One region of the Halodesulfovibrio sp. MK-HDV genome, then DNA from elsewhere that is predicted to be linked to it. Evidence: predicted binding sites of a transcription regulator. Region 1 holds the regulator's gene; each other region holds the start of a gene.
The links. Region 1 encodes sigma-54, which starts transcription at its own class of promoters, with help from an activator protein. Its sites were predicted from a motif close to CTGGCACGGNNNNTGCTT; they were not measured.
Positions count from the first base shown of each region.

Region 2: speB (agmatinase) is a predicted target of sigma-54. The motif match lies at 1,110-1,127, and genes of this name have one in related genera.
Region 3: MKHDV_RS03450 (LeuA family protein) is a predicted target of sigma-54. The motif match lies at 1,771-1,788, and genes of this name have one in related genera.
Region 4: MKHDV_RS05565 (glutamine synthetase III) is a predicted target of sigma-54. The motif match lies at 1,110-1,127, and genes of this name have one in related genera.

Region 1 is NZ_WYDS01000001.1:278,833-282,043, reverse strand. Features, by position in the region: gene lptB (LPS export ABC transporter ATP-binding protein) at 1-650, shown strand, start outside; gene rpoN (RNA polymerase factor sigma-54) at 850-2,277, shown strand; gene hpf (ribosome hibernation-promoting factor, HPF/YfiA family) at 2,331-2,867, shown strand; gene MKHDV_RS01325 (PTS sugar transporter subunit IIA) at 2,876-3,211, shown strand, end outside.
Region 2 is NZ_WYDS01000023.1:8,072-11,282, forward strand. Features, by position in the region: gene gltX (glutamate--tRNA ligase) at 1-603, shown strand, start outside; gene speB (agmatinase) at 1,276-2,232, shown strand; gene MKHDV_RS16125 (sodium:solute symporter) at 2,236-3,211, shown strand, end outside.
Region 3 is NZ_WYDS01000003.1:169,949-173,159, forward strand. Features, by position in the region: gene MKHDV_RS03435 (P-II family nitrogen regulator) at 1-241, opposite strand, end outside; gene MKHDV_RS03440 (P-II family nitrogen regulator) at 246-593, opposite strand; gene nifH (nitrogenase iron protein) at 679-1,509, opposite strand; gene MKHDV_RS03450 (LeuA family protein) at 1,905-3,011, shown strand; gene modA (molybdate ABC transporter substrate-binding protein) at 3,044-3,211, shown strand, end outside.
Region 4 is NZ_WYDS01000005.1:140,242-143,452, reverse strand. Features, by position in the region: gene MKHDV_RS05570 (lysophospholipid acyltransferase family protein) at 1-678, opposite strand, end outside; gene MKHDV_RS05565 (glutamine synthetase III) at 1,213-3,211, shown strand, end outside.

The sequences.
Region 1 (3,211 bases):
AAATGCAGCAGGGTGAAATTGTGGGACTTCTTGGCCCTAACGGCGCTGGTAAAACAACAACATTCTACATGCTCATTGGTATTGTTAAACCAAATGCCGGTGTGGTTCGTGTAGATGATATGGAAGTCACAGACTGGCCATTGCACGAACGTGCACGAATCGGCCTGAGCTATCTTCCTCAGGAAAGTTCTGTTTTCAAAAAACTCACAGTCTCTCAGAACTTGCAATTAATTTTGGAACAAACAGCACTTTCCCGTGATGACCAGAAAAAACGTGAAGAAGAACTGATGGAAGAATTCGGTATCACACATATTCGTGATACCCATGCCATGCATATTTCCGGTGGTGAACGCCGCCGTCTTGAAATTGCCCGCGCATTAATCAGAGACCCTAAGTTTATTCTTCTCGATGAGCCATTTGCAGGCATTGACCCACTCGCTGTAGATGACATTCAGGACATCATCCGTAAACTGCGTGACAAAGGAATGGGCGTACTCATTTCCGACCACAACGTTAGGGAAACATTAAAAATTTGCGATAGAGCTAACCTTGTTTATGAAGGGCAAATAATTCTTTCCGGTACGCCGCAAGAGATAGTTGAGAACCCAAAGGCGCGTAGCGTCTACCTTGGAGAAGATTTTAGTCTCTAGTATCTTGATAAAAAATATAATTTGCACCCTCGCAATAAAGAAAAGCCCGTCCAACGGGCTTTTTTCTTGGTTGCATATAACTTTCCTATGTGGCAAAAAAGAGGTCAGTTATCTGATTTGGAATGTTTTTTGATAGGCAGTACTCGTACATTATATTTCAGCTTTTTAGCTAGTCGAACCACATAGGACATTCTTATATATGGCTCTTGAACTTCGCCAACAATTAAAGCTTGCCCAGCAGCTTGTAATGACCCCGCAATTGCAGCAGGCAATTAAACTGCTGCAGCTTTCTCGCGTGGAACTTGCTGAAACCGTTCAGCAGGAGTTGCTGGAGAATCCTTTTTTGGAAGAGTCCTTGGAAGAAACCGCTAATCCAGACAAAACTTCTGCTAAAGAGCAGCGTAAAGATGAACAGGAAGCTTACGACAAAGAGCTCTCTACTAACGCTGACTGGGAAGACTATCTGGGGGATTTCTCAAGTACCACCAAACAGGTTTCAATGCGAGAAACTGAAGCACTAGAGGAAATGAGCTCATTTGAAGCTCGTCTTGCTCCTGCTCCAACGTTAGACGGTCATCTGTACTGGCAATTAATGCTTTCTCCATTCTCTGAAGAGCAAATTCGCGTTGGAGAAATCATCATTGGCAGCATCAGCTCTAATGGGTACTTACATGTATCTACAGAAGAGCTGGCACAGATTGCTCAAAGCGATACTGAAACAGTCGAACAACTTATTGAGCATATTCAACAATTTGACCCTATTGGAGTTGCTGCTCGCACTCCGCAGGAATGCCTGCTCGTTCAGGTAAAAGCTCTCAATTACGACCGTGACCCAATTCTTGTAGATATTATTACTAATCATCTTGAAGACCTAGAGAAGCGTCGTTACAAACCACTTGCTCGAAAATACAAAATTTCCCTTGAAGATCTCAGAGAGTACCTAGATGTAATCCAGAGCCTTGACCCTATGCCGGGGGCACGGTTCGGTGGAGGAGAAGCACAGTATGTTTCTCCGGATGTTTACATCTATGAGTACGAAAAAGAATTCGTTATCGTCCTCAATGAAGATGGTTTACCACAATTACAACTCAGTGAATTAACAGAACAACTCCCGAAAACTACTAATGCTGAAGAAAAAGATTATTATCAGGACAAGATGCGCTCTGCCTCCTGGCTGATAAAAAGTCTGTACCAACGGCAACGAACTTTATATAAAGTAGTTGAGAGTATTGTTAAATATCAAAGAGAATTCTTCCTTAACGGTGTTACATCGTTAAAGCCGCTGATTCTTAAAGATATTGCAGATGATATTGGCATGCACGAATCAACGGTAAGCCGTATCACCACAAGTAAGTACATTTCGACCCCGCACGGTATTTTTGAACTGAAGTTCTTCTTCAACAGTGCAATTGGCCTTGATGATGGTAGTCAGGTCGGATCGGAGAGCGTAAAAGCACTCATTAAAAAGCTTATTAGTGAAGAAAATACAAAAAAACCGCTCAGCGATGAAAAAATCGGTGAGATTTTGAAAGAAAAACTGCAGGTTAACATTGCACGAAGAACTGTAGCTAAATACCGTACCGCAATGAATATCCCTTCATCATCCAAGAGAAAGGTGGTATTCTAGAAGCGAAACCAGCTGACTCACAGGGTTTCAAAAGTATCCAATTAGGAGGCACCATGAACATCGCATTCACATTCAAAAACTTTGAGCCTTCCAATCACCTAAAAGCTTATGCCAAACGACGCTTCAACAAGCTTGGCAGATTCTTACCGAACCCTGAACACTTGGAAATGCAAGTCTCACTTTCTGTTGACAATTTCCGCCACAAAGCCGAAATTTCACTTGTATCGGATAACTTAACTTTATCCGCTACCGAACAGTCTGAAGACATGTATGCAACCGTTGATCTTGTTCGCGATAAACTTAAAGCACAGATCATACGTCGTACGGAAAAACTGCAAACGAAACGCAAGGGTGCAGAGAAGTTTGTTCTAGAAGGTGACATGCCTCTAGAAGAAGCAGTAGAGGCAGAACGAACCATCATTGGTATGGATAATTTTATCCCGAAACCGATGGATCTTGACGAAGCCGCTATGCAGCTTGATGCACTTGATTATGACTTCCTTGTTTTTCTAAATGCTGAAACTGAACGGGTAAATGTGATCTACCGCCGAAAAGATAACAATTTCGGACTGATTGACCCCGTTTTCTAGGAAAAGTAATGAAACTGGGTGAATACCTAGAAAAAGAACTTGTATTGCCAGAGCTAACCGCCAGCACCAAACAAGAGGCGCTGGCGGAGCTCTTGGCTCCTGTCGTTGAAAAAAACCCATCCCTTGATGCTGAAGAAGTTTTTAACGTGCTTATGGAACGAGAAGCTCTCGGAACCACAGGTATTGGTAATGGCATTGCCATTCCTCACGGAAAACTTCCAGCACTCGATAAAATAGTAGTAGTAGCCGGTCGAAGCTTCGATGGGCTGGACTTTGATGCACTTGATCAAAAACCTTGTAAGATTTTCTTCATGGTGCTTGCTCCGGAAAACGTAGCAGGTACA
Region 2 (3,211 bases), on a different contig from region 1:
GTACGTCTTGGCTGGTCTCACGGTGATCAGGAAATTTTCGCTCTGGACGAACTCATCGAAAAATTCTCAGCTGACAATCTTTCTTCTTCCGCTGCCGGTTTTGATTCAGACAAACTTCTCTGGCTCAACTCTCAGTACATGAAAGAATCTACTGACGCTGAACTTGCAGCACTGGTTGCACCGTTCGTAAAAGAAGCCGGTTTTGAGGTTTCCATTGAAACATTAACTTCAATGGCTCCTCTTTTTAAAGATCGTGCAAAAGATCTTGTTAGTCTTGTAGACGCAATGTGTTTCATGCTTCTTTCTGATTCCGAATACGTGTTTGAAGAAAAAGCAGTAACCAAAGCGTTAACTGAAGAAGGCAAACAGCATCTTGCAAATATGCGTGAACAGTTTGCAGCACTTGAAGCTTTCACTAAAGATACTACCCACGATGTTATGGGTAACTATGTATCTGATAATGGCCTCAAGTTTAAAGCTGTTGGCCCTCCATTACGTGTGGCACTTGTTGGTGCGATGGGTGGTCCTAACCTCCCTGACGTTATGGAGATCATCGGTAAAGAGCGTACCCTTGCTCGTATTGACCGTGCTCTTCAGCAGTAAGATTTTTATTATTGTCATTCAGAAAGCCGCTACAAACGTAGCGGCTTTTTTTGTAGTTACCAGTTGGAGCTTAAGGATTGAATTTTACAAGTTGAATTTTGACAGTTGAATTTCAAGAGCAGAATTTCATGATTGAATCTCATGGGTTGAGTAAAAACGAGTAAACCGCGTGAGAAATGCTTAAACGGGATTTGTGGGGTGGATATTTTTGAAGTTTTTGGGAGCTCCGCAAGTTGAAGCCGTGCCTCTTGGAATTCTACGGAAAAGATAGCAGAGCGGAGGGAGCTTAAGCCACGGGATGCAGGGCACAGGCACTTTTGAGGCGCTCAAAAAACACATTGAATTGCTGTATTCAATGTTGAATTAATACCTATGCAAAAGTGAATAGGTTGAAATGTGTTGTGATTACAGACTTTTTTCTTTTTGCTCTTATAAAACTATTCAAAAGTGAATAGTCGGTAAAACTTTCTTACAGATATTATCAATAAAATTTAACGGGTTATGTTTTGGCATGAGGCTTGCCTCTATAGAGGTACAACCCTGCCCTTGTCCGGCAATTTACTTTGATAAATTGATGTCGTGTTTCATGACGAATTTAACTTGTATATTGATTTTGTGCCCGTTTGTTTTGCTGAGACTGTCCCATGGGCAGGGCAATCTCAGGAGGAAAGTATGAGTAAACCAGTTAATTCTTTAGAATCCCCACGTTTTTGCGGTGTGCGTACTTTTATGCGTTTGCCTCATGTTGCTTCAGCAGAAGGTGTAGACTTCGCAATTTTAGGCGTACCGTTTGATACCGCGACATCATATAAGCCCGGCTGTCGTTTTGGTCCCGAATCTATTAGAGCGGCTTCCAGCATTTTGAAAAATTACAACGAAGTGCTTGATGTAGATATTTTTGAAGAATGTAGCGGTGTGGACTGGGGCGATATTGATATTGTTCCTGGTTACTTGGAAGAGAGCTTTGAAAAAATTGAAGAAGGCGTGGCAACCGTGCTACAGGAAGACGCTATTCCTGTAATCATGGGCGGCGATCATTCAATTACATTACCGGAATTGCGTGCTGTCGCTAAAAAGCATGGGCCGGTAGCTCTTATTCATTTTGATGCCCACTCCGATACAGGTAGTGACTACTTTGGTAAGCCGTACAACCATGGAACAACCTTCCATTGGGCTATCAAGGAAGGACTGATCAAGCCTGAAGCATCTTCTCAGGTGGGAATCCGTGGTCCATTGTACAGCCGTGATGCTTTACAGTTTGCACGTGAGAGTGGAATGGATGTGATTACCGGATGGGAATTGCATCACATAGGCATTGAAGCTGCTGTTAAACGCATTCGCGAACGCATCGCTCCGGGAACTCCAGTTTTTCTGACCTTTGATATCGACTTCCTTGATGCTGCATATGCACCGGGAACCGGTACACCTGAAATTGGTGGCTTTACCACTCATGAAGCACTAAAACTTGTGCTCGAATCTTGTCAGGGGTTGAATCTGATCGGGATGGATCTTGTTGAAGTTCTGCCTGAATCTGACACTGCTGATATTACATCCTTTGCTGCTGCCGGAATCATGCATGCCTTTCTGTCATGCCTTGCCTACAACAAGAGACAAGCTGGAACGGAGTAACATATGTCTATCGATCTTATAATTATCCTCGCCTATTTCCTCGTAATGATCGGGTGCGGTATTGCTGGAATCTTTTTCGCAAAAAGTAATGAAGATTTTCTTGTTGCCGGTCGTAACTTAAAATTTTGGATGTACTTTCCCTGTCTTGCCAGTGTTATTCTTGGTGGTGGTGCTACCTTCGGTTCTGTAAAGCTTGCCTATCAGTTTGGTTTCTCCGGAGCATGGGTTGTGCTTATGTATGGCTTTGGTGTGATGAGCATGGGCATTTTGCTTTCAAGCAAAATGGCTAACCTTCGCGTTATCAGCCTGAGTGAAATGCTGGAAGTGCGTTATGCAGCCAGTGCACGGTACATCAGTGCAATTATCTCCTGCATATACACCGCAATGATCGCGGTTGTTCAGGTTATCGCCATCGGTACTATTCTCCACGCATTTTTCGGTTGGGATATGGTTACATCCATGGTCGCCGGTGGTGCAGTATCTTTGCTGTACACCCTGCTTGGCGGTATGTGGTCTGTAACCATTACAGATGTTATCCAGTTTGTGTTGATGATGGTTGGCGTGTTCGGCTTCCTCGTACCGCTTTCTGTCGAAAAAGCCGGTGGCCTTGATGCGTTGTTCAACGCAGTTCCACCTTCCTACTTTGATCCGTTTGCTATCGGCTGGGATCAGCTTCTTATGTACTTCCTGCTCATGTATCTTGGTATTATGATCGGTCAGGACATCTGGCAGCGTGTATTCACCGCTAAGAGCGGTAAAGTTGCAACCCGTGGTACGATTACGGCTGGCTTCTTCTCCATACTCTGGGGCGGAGCAATGGCAATCTGTGGCATGGCAGCATTTGTTCTGCTCCCTGATCTTGACGAACCACAGAAAGCTCTCGGTCAGCTTGTTGTAACAGTTATGCCTAGCGGCCTGCTTGGTATGGTTGTCGCGGGCTTGCTCTCCACACTTATGTCCACAGTTAGTGGTACAATTC
Region 3 (3,211 bases), on a different contig from region 1:
CTTCAACGTCTTGAACGACTGCTACCAAAACTCGCTTAGGATAGAGTTTACCCTTTTCGCCGAGCACGGCTGCGGCTTCTTCATATCCTTCTTCCATGCCTGCCAGAACTTTTTTGTTAACGAAGCCTTTGCCTCTGCCCTGAGCCTCAAATGCATAGAATGCATCCACCCCAAGCTCTGTAAGAGCTTTTTTGGTGCGGTTCATCATATCCATACGCAGAATTGCGGTAATCTCTTTCATGCGACTAGCCCTCCGCTGCAGGAGAAGCTTCTTTGATACCAGAACTGATCGTGTATACGTCTTCAACTGCTGTGACGAATATTTTGCCATCGCCGAATGCGCCTTTTTTGCCAGAGCGTGCTGCGTCCATAATCGTTTCGATCAGATCATCTTTATCTTCAGCTTTGACAACGCAAAGCAGCATGACTTTAGGCAGTTCGTCATAGGTGACTTCACCAATTTTAATGCCCCGCTGCTTACCGCGTCCTGCAACGGAGAATTTTGTTACCGCAGGGAAGCCCTTATCCATAAGCTCCTTGAGCACCTCATCCACTTTTTCAGGGCGAACAATCGCTTTAACCATAATCATCATATTCTTTCTCCCCATGCAGTTTATGCATTGTGCAATGCAGTTGATTGAAGACCAGTTTGTTGTGCGTGTGGTGCGGAGTTGGCGTCTAACTTATTTCCATAAGGCCAAAGTCAACGAGCAGACTTTCCAGTTCTTCAATTTCTAAAGGAGTCGGGATGACGAACATTTCGTTTTTATCAATGGCATCAGACAGTCCACGGTATGCATCTGCCTGCGGCACGGCATCGTTCCATTCGAGAACTGTTTTTCTGTTGATTTCTGCACGCTGGACGTCGTTGTCACGCGGAACAAAATAAATCATCTGTGTTCCAAGTTTGCGGGCGAATTCTTCAATCATCTCTTTTTCGTTATCAACATTACGAGAGTTACAAATGAGACCGCCAAGGCGAACGCCGCCGGACTGGGCGTATTTCATGACGCCTTTGCAAATGTTGTTTGCTGCATACATGGCCATCATTTCGCCAGAACAGACGATGTAGATTTCTTCGGCTTTGCCATCTCGAATAGGCATTGCGAAACCGCCACACACAACGTCACCAAGAACATCATAGAAAACGTAATCAAGGTCTTCAGACTCTTCATAAGCACCGAGGTTTTCGAGCATGTTGATGGAAGTAATGATTCCGCGACCTGCACAGCCAACACCCGGCTCAGGGCCACCAGACTCTACGCACCATGTGTTGCCGAACCCTCCTTTACGGATATCTTCCAATTCCACATCTTCACCTTCTTCACGAAGTGTATCCAACACGGATTTCTGCTGGAGGCCTCCGAGCAAAAGGCGGGTTGAATCTGCTTTAGGGTCACAGCCGACAACCATAACTTTACGTCCCATCATGGAAAGCCCTGCTACTGTGTTCTGGGTAGTAGTGGATTTACCAATTCCGCCTTTGCCGTAGATTGCTACTTTTCTCATTTTAGTCTCCAAGTCTGTTAGGGTCCTGTTTCAACTATGTGCTCTATAAAGCGAAAGGTGTGCCAAACAGACTTTTTAAATAAAAGTATTTTAAAAGCAGATAGTTATCTATTTTACGTACATTTTTGTGGATAGATTTGGATATGTAGGAACCTACAAAAATGTCTTCAAAAATGTAGGAAGCTACAAAAAGGTATGCATAATTAGGGATGAGTTCTCTGTAGATAGGCAATAAGCGTATGATCTGCTGTAATATCTACGTTGGCACTATTAATGCTTATGTTGAATGGTAGTGTTGTTTCTATCTAGCGTGTCTATAAATGCATTCAGTATTCTTATAGAGGGAAGTTCTATGTTATTAGATACTACTTTAAGAGAAGGAGCTCAGCTTTTTGGTGCCTATTTCGATAGTAATACACGAAAAAAAAATATTTTCTGGCTTATTGCAGGTCGGTGTAGATGAAATAGAGTTGGGATGGGTAGGGCAAAGTGATTTGGCGGATTTTGTAGCGTATGCTCGAAAGAAAAAAGTAACTGCGAAACTGAGCGTATGGTCGCCGTGCAGAGAGGCAGACATTCGTACCGCTGCGCAGTTGTCTGTAGATCGAGTGAACATTGGTGTTCCATCATCTGATCTGCATATAGAAAAAAGATTATCCACTCAGCGAGAAGCGTTATTACAATCTCTTGCAGAAAATATTGAAATCGCAAAAGAGTGCGGCATTTCTTATATTTCCGTCGGACTTGAAGACGTGTCGAGAGCTGACGAATTGTTCGCATTACGCATGGCATTAGTTGCAGAAAAACACGGAGCATCCCGTGTACGGCTTGCAGATTCCTTGGGACAGCTAACTCCGCTTGCTATGGTGCGACTGATTAGCAGATTCCGTGATGCACTTAGTGTAGATATAGCTGTTCATTGTCATGACGATTTTGGCATGGCTACGGCAAATTCGATAACTGCTCTTCAGAGTGGCGCAGACTACGCTGATGTAAGTATTTTAGGTGTGGGTGAGCGTTCAGGAATAGCTGCAACGGAAGAGTTGGCGGCATATTTAGCAGTAAAACAAAATGCGACTGAGTATGCACCACGGGTACTTAAAGGACTGTGTGAATTTGTGGCTTCTGTAGCGCATGTTACGATTCCGCGCACAAAGTCTATTGTGGGGAAAGATGTTTTTGCTTGTGAATCAGGTTTGCATGTGCACGCGTTGAGTAAGTCTCCTGATTTATTTGAGCCATATGATCCAAAGGAAGTGGGCATTACAAGAAAGATGCGTGTTGGAAGCAAGAGTGGCAAACGTGCTGTTTTGATAGCTCTTAATGAGTACGGGCTGGTGACTGACGATGGCTCTCTTGCTCAAAGAGATATTGAAGATGTGACCAAAGCTGTGAGTCAATTGTCCCGTAAGTTGGAGCGCCCGTTAACTGAAGATGAAGTTGGAGATGTGTGGAAGAGTGTCATGTGTCGTGCAAAACCTCCTGTAACGGCTGTCTGTTAAATCAAAATGAAAATTCGATGAGGTGAACTATTATGCTAAAACAAGCTCTTACTTATAACACAATATGCATGTTGATCCTTATTGCTGCGGTGCACTTAAATGCAGCAGAAAGAGTGGATAACGTATCTATAGCTTGTTCGGCTAACTTCACAGACACGCTTAAAAAATTAAAGGTTGAGTATGAGAAGACAGGAGCAAAA
Region 4 (3,211 bases), on a different contig from region 1:
CATGGCTGTGCGTGCAAATGGATGCACCATACCCATCATATTAAAGAACAGGCTATTACGGCCATGGAAATACAAAGGTAAAACGTCGGCATTCGTTTTACGAATAATCCGCGCTACGTTTTTGCTCCATACTGGATCAACAATGCCGCCCATTTTAGGCTGAAGATGGGAAACTTCTCCAGCTGGGAACACCACAAGACTTCCGCCTGCTGCTACATGTGTAATCGCATTACGAAGTCCACGAACATTTGCGCGGCGTGCCTCTTTTGTTTCAAACGGATTCACTTCAATCATGCATGGACGCAATTCTGGCATAATTCCAAGCATAAAGTTCGCAAGAAACTTACATTCAGGACGCAGCGGCAATATTTCTGCCATCAGCGCGAGTCCTTCAATACCACCAAACGGATGGTTCGAAACGATAACAAGCGGCTTATCAAGCGGCATATCGCGCAGCCCTCTACCGAGAGCTTCGACTTCTATATTTAATATTTCTAAACCGTTTTGACAAAACTCAAGCGGGTTATCTCTTCTTGTAATGCTGTCATACACATTAAACAGTCCATCAACGCCAGTCATATGCATTAACGGCTTTTTAATTGGTGCAAGCACCTTCTTAACCTTAGGCGGAATAAAATCTAGATTGATATTTCTATCTTCAATACTCCGTCTCATCATGGCCAACCTCTCAAGGCTAAATTCACTTACTACATTTTTTGATTAATGGATGTATCTTCATCATATACTATATTCCTGAGTAATATAGTAAAATAATTACGCCAATGTTTCAGTCAAGTATCGACTTTTAAACAAAAGATCGACAGAAAAACTATTATCCCAGACTATTACAACTTTGGTAAAAATTGGGCATTGTGATATTTTGATTACAGCTGCATAGTGCACTCGCTCATTGCAGTTGGTACCTACTTACGGTGCGCATGTCTATTTTACAAAATTGTGATTTAGTTTTACCCGCACGCGACTTCTTTTGGGCTTGTTTTTACAATATTGTAAATCTGGATGCTTTTATTGTTGTTTTTATGACATATTTGTCATAAAAAGAAATCAACAGAAGCAGCCTTTTTTTGTAACATATTGATTTTACAGAACTGGCACCATCTATGCTTTATATTTTCTAAAAGAAGAATGCAGATGCCTATTCAGGCGTGTACCATTTTATATTGCGCAAATTAGTTTAAAGGAGAGATTTTCATGAGTGGATCGTTAGCCAGACTTAAAGCCATTTCGGCTGTAAACAACACGACACCAACAAGCAAGCCATTAAATTTCTTGGAAGAAAAGCCAACCGACCTGTTCGGTCGCAATGTGTTCAATGACAAAGTCATGCAAGATCACCTTCCTAAACCTGTTTATAAATCTCTCAAGCGCACAATCGAAAATGGCGAACAGATGGACCCTTCTATTGCAGATGCAGTAGCTTCAGCAATGAAAGAATGGGCTCTCTCTCGAGGTGCGACTCACTACACACACGTATTTTACCCGCTTACCGGCCTTACCGCTGAAAAGCATGACAGCTTTCTTGAGCCTGACGGACGCGGCGGCGCAATCGCCCAATTCTCCGGCACTACCCTTATTCAGGGTGAACCGGATGCATCCAGCTTCCCGAACGGCGGTCTGCGTACCACCTTCGAAGCTCGTGGCTACACCGCATGGGACCTTACAAACCCTGCTTACCTCTTAGAAAACGATAATGGCGTTTTCCTGTGTATCCCTACTGCATTCGTTTCCTGGACTGGTGAAGCACTTGATAAAAAGACTCCACTTCTCCGTTCCAACCAGTGCATTCATACTCAGACCAGCCGCCTACTTAAGCTGCTTGGTCACGAAAATTTTGGACGCATTCAGAACTACGCTGGCGTAGAACAGGAATACTTCCTCGTTGACCGTAACTTCTACTTCTCCCGCCCGGATCTCTACCTTGCAGGCCGTACCCTTTTCGGTGCAAAGCCAGCTAAAGGTCAGGAGCAGGATGACCATTACTTCGGTACCATTCCGAAGCGTGTTCTCGCATTCATGATTGAAGCAGAACGCGATCTCTACAAACTCGGCGTGCCGGTAAAAACCCGTCACAACGAAGTAGCACCTGGTCAGTACGAAATTGCACCAATGTTTGAAGATTCCAACCTCGCAAACGATCATAACCAGATGATCATGAGCGTACTGAAAAGCGTTGCTAAGCGTTACGGTATGGCGTGCCTCATGCACGAAAAACCGTTCGCAGGAATCAACGGTTCCGGTAAACACCTGAACTACTCCATCGGTAACGGCAAATTCGGCAGCCTCTTTGAGCCGGGCGAAACTCCGCATGAAAATGCTCAGTTCCTGCTCTTCTGTGCTGCTATGATCCGCTCTGTTCACAAACACGGTTCATTACTCCGTTCCAGCGTAGCATGTGCAAGCAACGACCACCGTCTCGGTGCGAACGAAGCACCTCCTGCGATCATGTCCATCTACCTCGGACAGCAGCTTTCTGACATCTTTGACCAGATCAAAAATGGTGACGAAGCTACCTCTGAAGCAAAAGGCATCCTGCGTGTAGGCGTAGATACTCTGCCTCCACTGCCTATGGACGCCGGTGACCGTAACCGTACAAGTCCATTTGCTTTCACAGGAAACCGCTTTGAGTTCCGCGCAGTTGGCTCCAGCCAGTCTATCGCCGGTGCACAGCTTGTACTGAACACTATTCTCTCTGACTCTTTGGATTACATTTCCAACCGTCTTGAGAACCTCATGTACAGCGAGAACTGGGAACTCAACGATGCAGTAACAAAAGTTATTCAGGAAATCGTTCAGGAACACGACTCAGTTGTATTCAACGGTGACGGTTACTCTGACGAGTGGGCTGAAGAAGCTAAGACCCGCGGTCTTGCAAACCTTCGCACTACTCCTGAAGCACTTACTGCACTCAACAGCGAGTCCAGTGTTGCATTGTTCGAAAGCTTCGGTGTTCTTTCCAAGCGCGAACTCGACAGCCGTACTTCAATCTTCTTTGAACAGTACATTAATGTTGTTCAGACAGAAATTGAGCTTGCTATCAAACTGGCTCGTACCTCAATTCTTCCTGCTGCAGTTCGTTACCAGACTGAACTCGCACGCAACTGCATGAACATGAAAGAACTTGGTCTCGGCTGCGTACAGGGCCCGCTGACCAAACTTACTGAAAACCTTAATGGCCTTGAGTCCGCTGCAA